One region of the Cryptosporangium aurantiacum genome, then DNA from elsewhere that is predicted to be linked to it. Evidence: riboswitches for the same ligand, from Rfam matches in the RefSeq annotation. Region 1 holds a riboswitch; each other region holds the start of a gene.
The links. Region 1 has a riboswitch for cyclic di-AMP ahead of BUB75_RS32165 (C40 family peptidase). Riboswitches for the same ligand answer to the same signal wherever they lie in the genome.

Region 1 (3,270 bases):
GGCGGTGATCGGCGCGCTGGCCCAGATCGGCTGTCTGGCCGCGCGTGGGTTCGCGGCCGACCGCGTGCCGTGGGGCAACATGTACGAGTTCGTGTCGGTGGCCTGCGTGGTCGGCACCGTGACGTGGCTCGTGGTCTCGGCCCGGCGTCCGGTGCGCTACCTCGGCATGTTCGTGATGCTGCCGGTCGTCCTGCTGCTGGGTCTGGCCGGGACCGTGCTGTACGTCGACGCCGGGCCGCTGATGCCCGCGCTGGACTCGTACTGGCTCTGGATCCACGTCTCGACCGCGTCGATCTCGGTCGGGATCTTCCTGATCGGCGGCGTGCTCTCGGTGCTCTACCTGCTGCGGGAGGGGTACGACCGGCGGATCGCGGCCGGGCGTCCGGCGAAGGCGCCCGGCTTCCCGTTCGGGGTCGGCCGGCACCTGCCCGCCGCGGCCGGGCTGGAGCGGATGACGTTCCGCCTGCACGCGTTCGCGTTCCCGATCTGGACGTTCGCGATCATCTGCGGTGCGATCTGGGCCGAGGCCGCCTGGAGCCGGTACTGGGGCTGGGACCCGAAGGAGACCTGGGCATTCATCTCCTGGGTGGTCTACGCGGCCTACCTGCACGCGCGGGCGACGACGGGTTGGCGCGGACCGCGAGCGGCCGCGATCGCGGTGCTCGGGTTCGTGACGATGATGATCAACCTTTACGTGATCAACTTCGCGGTGTCGGGGCTCCACTCGTACTCGGGTCTGTAGAGCGGCACCTTAATTTTGGAATACGGGATTCAGCGCTCGGGTGGTGTCGGCGCCGGGGCGGGCGGCTGATCGTCCGTTCGGACGGGCTCGTCCCGTCGCCGGTACGCCAGTGCGGCCTCGTAGTCGTCCCCCCGGAGCCAGCCGACGACGACCACGTCTTCGTGCTCGGTCTGCTGCGCCATCGTTTTGTCCCCCTCAGTCCACTTCCTGTTTCCGACAAATTACTACAAATGGACGCTTTGGGGCGGTAGGCATCGGGCGAATCGGCCGCCTCAGGAGTTACCGGCGGCGGGTCCACCGTTCGTCTGTCCTTTGTGGTCGAACTGTTCCGCCGTTCGGCCGAGGGGTCGGCGAAAGCGCATTAAGAATCGCTTAAGCAGACGTTCCGGAGTGGACTAGCTACGGGTTGTCGCCGCCGATTAGGCCTTCATTAGGATTCGGAGGCGAGGCTGGACCAGCCAGTCACAGATGCCTTACCGTGACCCACGAGTTTCCGAGCGTCCGCCGTTCACCAAGGATGGCGTCGGAAATTCGCCGCCGAATCGCAGCGTCACGAAGATCGAGCCGGGGATCCGAGATCTCGGGGTGAATCCGCCGTAGCGCGGTAGGGCAGCTCCCGCCCGAACCCGTCAGCTAACCCGGTAGGCGGTTCCGAGGGGAGTGAGGAGTGCCGCACAGGTGAGATCCGTCCGGACTCACGCTCGTCGTCCCATCGTCCTGGTCAGCGTCATCGCTGCGATTCTCAGCGTGGCTCTGTTACCCGGAAGCGGCGCCAGTGCGGCTCCGTCGCTCTCCGAAGCCGAGAAGCAACTCGATGCTCTCGGCGTGAAGATGGACCGCGTCAACGAGCAGATGAACAGTGCCAAGGTCCAGCTGAAGCGCGTCCAGACGCAGCAGGCCGGGCTGAACCGTCAGCTCGCCGCGTCGCAGGCCAAGCTCGACGCCTCCCAGGCCGAGGTCGGGAAGATCGCAGCCGCGGCCTACCGCGACGGCGGCATGCGGCTCTCGTCGTCGCTCCTCACCAACGGTTCGCCGGCGAATTACCTCGACCAGCTGGCCGCCGTCGAGTGGCTGTCGTCTCAGCAGCGCGACACGATCAACCAGGCGAAGGCGTACCAGGCGAAGTACGACGACACCAAGCAGCGGGTCGACCTCCAGGTCAAGACCGCCGAGCGGCTGAAGAAGCAGCTCGACGATCAGCAGAAGCTGATCAAGAAGGACCAGGACAAGTGGGAGCAGATCCGGCGGACCGCGTACGCCAAGAAGTACGGCTCCGCTCCCGCGACCGTCACGTACAACGGGCAGGCCAGCGGTAACGCCGCGACGGTCGTCCAGTTCGCGATGGCGCAGCAGGGCGAGCCCTACGTATTCGGCGGCTCCGGCCCCGGCTCCTGGGACTGCTCGGGCCTCACGATGATGGCGTGGAAGCAGGTCGGCGTGTCGCTGCCGCACTCGTCGCGTCAGCAGTACAACTCGATCCCACACGTCTCGCGCGGAAACCTGCAGCCGGGCGACATCGTGTTCTTCTACAGCGACCTGCACCACTCCGCGATCTACATCGGTAACAACCAGGTGGTGCACGCGCCCACCGAGGGTCAGACGGTGCAGGTCGAGAGCATCAACAACATGCCGTACGCGGGCGCGGGCCGCCCGTAGCACTACGCATGCCGGCGCCGACCCACCCTCGGGTCGGCGCCGGACGTGTTTCCCGGGCCAGGGATACTGGCTCTCATGGCCCACACCGATCTTCGTGAGTTTCTGAAGCGGCTGGAGAAGGCCGGTGAGCTCAAGCGGATCACCGCACCGGTCGACCCGACGCTCGAGATCAGCGAGATCACCCAGCGGGTGCTGCGGACCGGGGGGCCCGCCCTGCTGTTCGAGAACCCGACGCGCGGCGACATGCCGGTCGTCATGAACGTGTTCGGCACCGAGCGCCGGATGGCGATGGCCCTGGGCGTCGACGCACTGGACGAGATCGGGCAGCGCATCGGCGGCATGCTGAAGCCCGAGCTGCCGCAGGGGTTCAGCGGCCTCCGCGAGGCGCTGGGCAAGGTCACCCAGCTGAAGAACGTCCCCCCGAAGAAGGTGAAGACCGCGCCGTGTCAGGAGGTCGTCTACAAGGACGACGCAGTCGACCTGAACCGGCTCCCGGGCCTGCAGATCTGGCCCGGCGACGGCGGGATCTACCACAACCTGGGCCTGACCCACACGAAGCACCCGCAGACCGGCGTCCGCAACCTCGGTCTCTACCGCCTGCAGCAGCACAGCCACAACACGCTGGGCATGCACTGGCAGATCCACAAGGACTCCACCGCGCACCACGCGGTCGCCGAGCGGCTGGGTCAGCGGCTGCCGGTCGCGATCGCGTTCGGCTGCGATCCCGCGGTCTCCTACGCCGCGACCGCCCCGCTGCCCGGTGACATCGACGAGTACCTGTTCGCCGGCTTCCTGCGCGGCGAACGGGTCGAGATGGTCGACTGCCTGACGGTGCCGCTGCAGGTACCCGCGCACGCGATGGTCGTCCTCGA
Region 2 (3,270 bases), on a different contig from region 1:
CGCCGTGGCCACGGCTTTCACCCCGATACCCGGTTTGCTCCGCACCACCCGCAGCACCTCCATCTGCGCAGCGGGCAGCGGCTCGTCCGGCAGGTCGCTCCGGGCGGCGCGGCGCAGGGTCCGATGGAGCCGACCGAGCAAGGTGCTCAGCTCGTCGGCGACCGTGCCGGGGGTGGCCGACATGGCGCTCCTTTGTGGTCATCCGGCGGCAGCGCCGCCGAGTTACCACCCGCCGACCTGCGCGAAGAGCCATGATGGCTGGAGCGTCCGGTAGCCCGCAGTCCCCCGTTCAGCCCGAGTGAGTCAGCCGGGTAGACCCGGCCCGGCGCCGGTGAGCCCCGGTCCTGGCGGACCGGGGCTCAGGCGTCACGGGTGATCTGTCATCAGCGAATCGTTCCGAGCACTATCCGATCAGGATTCTCTGCCCCGGGTGGATGACGTTCGGATTCGCCCCGATCACACGGCGGTTCTTCGCGTAGAGCGACTGCCAGCTCACCCGGTGGCCGACGGCGATCAGCACCAGGCTGTCACCGGGGCGGACCAGGTAGCTCGGGAAACGCGGTGTAGCAGTCGTCTGACGCGCGGTCACGTCGAACGGACGCTTCGGGACGAAGTCGCGCAGCTCTGTCGGGCGGGAGAGCGCGGTGACGCTTCTCCGCGGTGCCGCGTTCGTGGTGCGCTTCCGTACGTCCTGTCCGCGGTACGACCGGTTCTCGGTCGATCCGCCGCGCCAGGACTTGGTGGACCGGTGCGACCGGTACCCGGTGTACTCGTTGGTGCTCTTCTCCCAGCTCCGCTTCGAGTACTTCTTGGTGTAACCCTGTCGCTTGTAACTCCGACTGGCCTGGTCGGACCAGCTGCTGCGGTACCGCTTCTTGGTGTATCCCTTGCGGCCGCAGGTAGGCCAGGCGCCGATGCCCTGGCTGCGCAGTACGCGCCTGGCGACGGTGATCTGTTCGGACCGGCTGGCGTTGTGTGCCCCTGCCGCGTACTTACCGCCCCCGTGTGAGCGCCACGTCGACGGGCTGAACTGCAGTCCGCCTTGGTAGCCGTTGCCGGTGTTGATGTTCCAACGCCCGCCGGATTCGCACTGCGCGATCGCATCCCAGTTCACGTCCGCGTGGGCCGGTGATGCACCGGCCACGAGCGGGGTGATTCCCGCTAGGCCGGCAGCCACGGCGAGTGCCAGGCTTCGACCGAGCGGGCTCAGGCGCCCTGGCGCCCGATGCCGTCCGCCCGCACGTGGCGAGCCTTCGGCGCTGAGCTGGGTGGGATGGGAAGACTCCTTAGACATATCCGACCCTCTCCACGCCTACGAGGTGAGCTGTCGGGTTCGGGCTGAGTCGGCCCGGCCACGCGGTGCGTGGCTTCACCCCAAGGCGTCAACTTGCGACACCGGAAGTTGGGTCCCCCGCTCCTGCCCGAGGTTCGAAGTCCTCGTCGCCCGGGGCAGGATTCGGCGTAGCCGGGCGCGAGGTCCGCGGTGAACGGACGAAAAAGACAGAACCACAAAATCGGGTGAATGCCAAGTTACCGCACCGTGATATGCGAAAGGTGTCGCGGTGACCATTAAGGCCCATACCGCTGTCCCGGTTGCACAGCCACCGCTGTCAACGTGCGACACAGCGAATTGGAGTGGTCTATAGGTTTCAGTCCGAATCGGCCGTGTAACCCTAGGGGGTCGGTTCACTCCGTGGCGTAGTGGTCCCTTAACACCTCACTAAGTACCGCCTGTGACAGTGGGCGTTCGTGGTCGTGACCGTGAAAATGAGGTCCATGACCGACGCTCCACGTGCCGGCCTGCTTTCTCGGGCCGGTCTTCGCGCCGGCCCGTACCTCGCTCGGCACCGCCGCGGCAGTGCGAACGGCCGAGCCCTCACCGCAGGAGTAGGCGTAGCCGCGCTCTGCTCCGTGGTGGTGATCGGTGGTACCAGCCTGGTTGCCGCAAACGCCACTAGCGAACCCGACCATTCTTGTGCGGCGGCCTACACCGTGCGCCATACCTGGTCGACCGGCTTCTCCGCCGAGGTCGCCGTCACGAACACCGGCGAAGACCCGGTGAAGAACTGGAACGTCAACTGGTCCTTCGACGGCGGTAAGGCCGTCGTGAAGGGCTGGGAGGGCGAGTGGCAGCAGGACGACGGTCTGGTGACCGTCCGTGCGGGCGAGGACAGCGTCCGGCTGGAGCCCGGCAAGACCCTCACGCTGCGGTTCACCGGCTGGCACCCGCAGGGGAAGGCACCTGACGCCGCCCAGTTCGCTCTGAATGGAGTAAGTTGCCAGGTGGGCGGCGACAAGGAGGAGACGCCGGAGAGCGCCTCGCCGACGCCGTCCTCGATCGCGCTGCCGCCGGGCTTACCCGCGTCTCCCGCGCCGACCGGTAAGCCGACCAAGCCGGCCGCGGGCCCGCTCGGTTCGCTGTTCGTCGACCCCTCGGGTCAGGCCGTCGAGTGGGTGGAAGCGAACTCGGGCGACCCCAGGGCGGCCGTGATCCGCGAGCGGATCGCCGAACAGCCGCAGGCGCACTGGCTCGCCGCGAACAACCCCGGTGAGGTCGAGAGCGACGTGCGGGGCTACACCTCCCGGGCGCACTCCCGCGGCAAGGTGCCGGTGCTGGTGGCCTACAACATGACCAACCGCGACTGCGGTGGTGCGAGCGCGGGTGGCGCCGACAGCGCCGACGGTTACCGCACCTGGATCAACAACTTCGCCGACGGGCTGGGTTCCGGCACGTCGATCGTCATCCTCGAGCCGGACGCGCTCGGGCACCTGACCACGTGTCTCTCCGCCGACCAGCAGCAGGAGCGGCTGGACCTGCTGGAGTACGCGGGCAAGACGATCAAGCAGGCCAGCCCGAAGGCCCGCGTTTTCTACGACGTCGGCCACTCGGCCTGGATCGACGCCGGTGAGGCAGCGAGCCGCGCCAAGCAGGCCGGCGCCGGGCAGTACGGCGACGGCATCGCGCTGAACACGTCGAACTACAACACCAGTTCGAGCGAGGTCTCCTACGGCAAGCGGGTGCTCGCCTCGCTCGGCAGCGGCCAGATGGTCGTCGACACGTCTCGGAACGGCGCCGGACCGGCGGGTGGCGAATGGTGCGACCCGGCAGGCCGCAAGCTCGGGAAGTACCCCACCACCGCGACCGGCGACCCCAAGGTGGCGGCGTACCTCTGGGTCAAGCGCCCCGGCGAGTCGGATGGGTGCAGTGGCTCGGCCGGTTCGTTCATCCCGGAAACCGCGTACGACCTGAGCTCCTGACGGTCGGCCACC
Region 3 (3,270 bases), on a different contig from region 1:
CGGTGAGCATCCTGACCGCGCTGCTGCCCCGGATGAGCGCCGCGGCGGCGGAGCGCAACTTTCCCGAGGTGAGCCGCAACCTCTCGCTCGGCGCCCGGCTCTCGTCGGTGGTGCTGGTGCCGGCCACGGCGGCGTACCTGGTGCTCGGCATCCCGCTGGCGGTGACCGCGTTCCAGTGGGGCAACTTCACCCAGGACCAGGCGATCTCCACCGGCTACGCGACGATGGCTGCTGCGATCGGGCTGGTGCCGTTCGCGATCAGCCAGATGCAGATCTTCGCGTTCTACGCGCTTCGCGACACGAAGACGCCTGCGCTGCTGAACATTCCGGTCGTCGCGGCGAAGATCCTGTTCGACCTGTGCGTCTTCTTCTGGTTCCCGACCGAGTACGTCGTGGTCGGCCTGCAGTGCGGCAACACGGTCTCGTACATCGTGGCCGTCCTGATCTCCGGACGTCTGCTCTCGCGGCGTCTGGGCGGCTTGGACACCGCCCGGATAACCCGGACGACGACCCGCCTGGGGCTCGCGGCGGTGGTGGCCGGACTGCTCAGCTGGGCGGTGGCGTACGGGATCCAGGCGTGGCTGGGCATCGGCAAGCCAGGCGCGTTCGTCTCGCTGGTCGTCGGCGGCCTGGTGCTGGTCGGCGTCTACGCAGTCGTGGCGCTGCGGTTGCGGGTTCCGGAGGTCGTCGAAGTGGCGAACACCGTGAAGCGTCGCCTGCCTGGCCGCTGACGGCCAATCACACAGGGTTATCCACAACCTGCTGCGGTCTACGTGATAAACGCCACGCCGCAGGTACGGTCGATCCGTCGCGGAGAACCCGACTACGCCACGTGAGGTTGACGGCCATTCGTCCAGTTCAATTTCCCAACCCGCAACACGGTGAACATCAGGATGTGACCGACCCACGACGCGCCGAAGAACTAATTAAGACACGCGTGAAATCGGTTCGGAGTGGTAAAAACTTCTCACTTTGACTGTGACGCACGTCGCAAAGGACTGGCAACTCCCACGAGGCGCGGGTTCAGTTCTTCGCGGCAACTGACGCGGCAGCCACGCCGCGCACACCGCAGGATTCGCCACGCCGAGCCCTGTCCACGACATCCGCGGTGTCCCTCCAAGTAGCCAACCAATTGGACAGGGGCGGGGGACCCACAGGTACGTGGGGTCGCCGGAGATCAGATCCGGCGCGATCCCTTGGGGTGAAGCCGCGCAGCGCGCGGCCGGGCACTACACCTTCCCGCCCGAACCCGACAGCTCACCTCGCAGGCGTGCATGGAAGGACTCTCCTTGCATACGGTGCATTCCCATCGGTGTGCCCTGCCCGCGAATCAGTACGAACGTACTGAGACTTCTTCGCAAAACAGGCCGTACACGGGCAAGAACACCGGCGGTGCCCGCCACCGCGCAGTCTCCGGTCCCAAGCACCGCGCCGTCACCCGGCGCACCCCGCTGCGGACCACCGCATTGGTCGGCGTTCTGGCCGGCTCACTCGGCGCAGGCCTGGTCGGCGTCACCGCCTCGCCGGCCGCCGCCGCAGTCCCGGCCGCCGCAAAGCTGTCGGGCGCCACTTCTGTCACCACCGGATCGCGCGCGACGCTGCACGCGATCGGCACGGTTGACGGCAAACCCGCTGCCTACAAGTCGTTCTCGCTGCAGTACCAGTCCAGCAAGGGCTGGCGGACGGTCAGCACGAAGAAGGCCCGGCCGTCCGGTCAGCTCGAGTGGACCGTGACCATCGGCGGTACCTCCAACTGGCGTGTGGTGCTGTTCGTGAACGGCACGCAGAAGACGCTCTCCCCGAACCACCACGTCAAGGCCAAGTCCAGCGGGTCCGCGGTCGTCAAGGCTGCTTCCCGGCAGGCAGGCAAGCCGTACCGCTTCGGTGCGGCCGGTCCGAACTCGTTCGACTGCTCGGGCCTCACCCAGTACGTCTTCAAGCAGTTCGGCAAGTCGCTACCGCACAGCGCTACCAAGCAGGCGCGGTACGGCCGGTCGGTCAGCAAGTCGGCGAAGCAGCCCGGCGACCTGATCCTGTTCGGTAGCGGCAGCTACTACTCACATGCCGCGATCTACGCCGGCGGGAACTACATGTGGGACGCGTCGACCGCCGGTCAGCCGGTGGCGAAGCGGAAGATCTGGAGCAACACGTACGTCGTGCGTCGTCTCGTCTGACGATGACGACACGAGGAGGGACGGTCGGGTGCGTCGCACTCGGCCGTCCCTCTCGTCGTCGAAGTGGGTGTGAACAGCCGCAACACCCACTTGACCGAGGCTGAGACCATCAACTCCCTATGAGAGCTGTTCATCCAGTGGCGTCCGACGCGCCGCAACAGGCAGGATGGACCTGTCCCCAGTAGCCGCCGCACGGCCTACCCTGAGGGGCGGAGCGGTCGATACTGCGGGAGGGCGGGTTGTGACACAGGTCGGCGCGCCCGTGCAGGGTGAAGTACTGGCGGGCCGGTACCGGCTGGAAGAAGCGCTGTACGCCGATGCGGCGTCCGGCCATGCGCTCTGGCGTGGGACCGACAATCTGCTGAACCGCACGGTCTCGATCGAGCTGCGGGTACCCGGCGGCGAAGCTGCCGAGCAGATGATCGCCGAGGCAGTCGCTGCTGGTCGCATCGTGCACCCGTCGGTGATAGGGGTCTACGACGCCGTCGACGAGGGGCCGCGCGCCTACGTCGTCCGCGAATGGGTCAACGGGCAGACGCTCTACGACACGCTGGCCAACGGGCCGCTGCATCCGGCGCGCGCCGCGTCGCTGGTCCGAAACACCGCTGACGCACTCGCCGGCATCCACGCCACCGGGCACGCCCACGGCAACCTCACGCCGTCGACGGTCCTGATCGGCAACGACGACGAGGTGACGCTCGTCGATCTGCACCTGGGCGGTCCGGGGCAACAGCCGTCCGACATCCGCGCGCTGGGTGGCCTGCTCTACGCCGGACTGACCGGCCAGTGGCCGGATGCCCTGCCACCGCACCGCACCGGTCTGCCGGACGCCACCCGCGTCGACGGCCGGATGTGCTCACCACGGCAGATCAGGGCCGGGATACCTGGGTACCTCGACGCGCTGACGATGGACCTGCTCGACCCCGCCGTTCCGCCGCCGACCGCGGCCGACCTGGCGAGCGAGCTGCGCCGCTACGACGTCGCCGACCCGGCACTGAGCGCCCTCGCCGTGCTCGCGCCCGAGCCGGCCACCAGCGGTCCGCGATGGACGCGCGTCGGCGTGCTCGTCGTCGGCATTCTTGTCGTTCTGGGTGTG

Region 2: another riboswitch for cyclic di-AMP. It lies ahead of BUB75_RS48075 (transglycosylase family protein); the one in region 1 lies ahead of BUB75_RS32165 (C40 family peptidase).
Region 3: another riboswitch for cyclic di-AMP. It lies ahead of BUB75_RS36970 (C40 family peptidase); the one in region 1 lies ahead of BUB75_RS32165 (C40 family peptidase).

The regions. Positions count from the first base shown of each region.
Region 1 covers NZ_FRCS01000012.1:159,587-162,856, reverse strand. The annotation lists gene ccsB (c-type cytochrome biogenesis protein CcsB) at 1-742, shown strand, start outside; gene BUB75_RS46610 (hypothetical protein) at 772-924, opposite strand; cyclic di-AMP (ydaO/yuaA leader) riboswitch at 1,268-1,405, shown strand; gene BUB75_RS32165 (C40 family peptidase) at 1,490-2,398, shown strand; gene BUB75_RS32160 (menaquinone biosynthesis decarboxylase) at 2,474-3,270, shown strand, end outside.
Region 2 covers NZ_FRCS01000002.1:266,379-269,648, reverse strand. The annotation lists gene BUB75_RS08095 (MarR family winged helix-turn-helix transcriptional regulator) at 1-183, opposite strand, end outside; gene BUB75_RS48075 (transglycosylase family protein) at 404-1,144, opposite strand; cyclic di-AMP (ydaO/yuaA leader) riboswitch at 1,296-1,471, opposite strand; gene BUB75_RS08085 (glycoside hydrolase family 6 protein) at 1,777-3,258, shown strand.
Region 3 covers NZ_FRCS01000018.1:79,112-82,381, reverse strand. The annotation lists gene murJ (murein biosynthesis integral membrane protein MurJ) at 1-731, shown strand, start outside; cyclic di-AMP (ydaO/yuaA leader) riboswitch at 1,113-1,286, shown strand; gene BUB75_RS36970 (C40 family peptidase) at 1,467-2,174, shown strand; gene BUB75_RS36965 (protein kinase family protein) at 2,416-3,270, shown strand, end outside.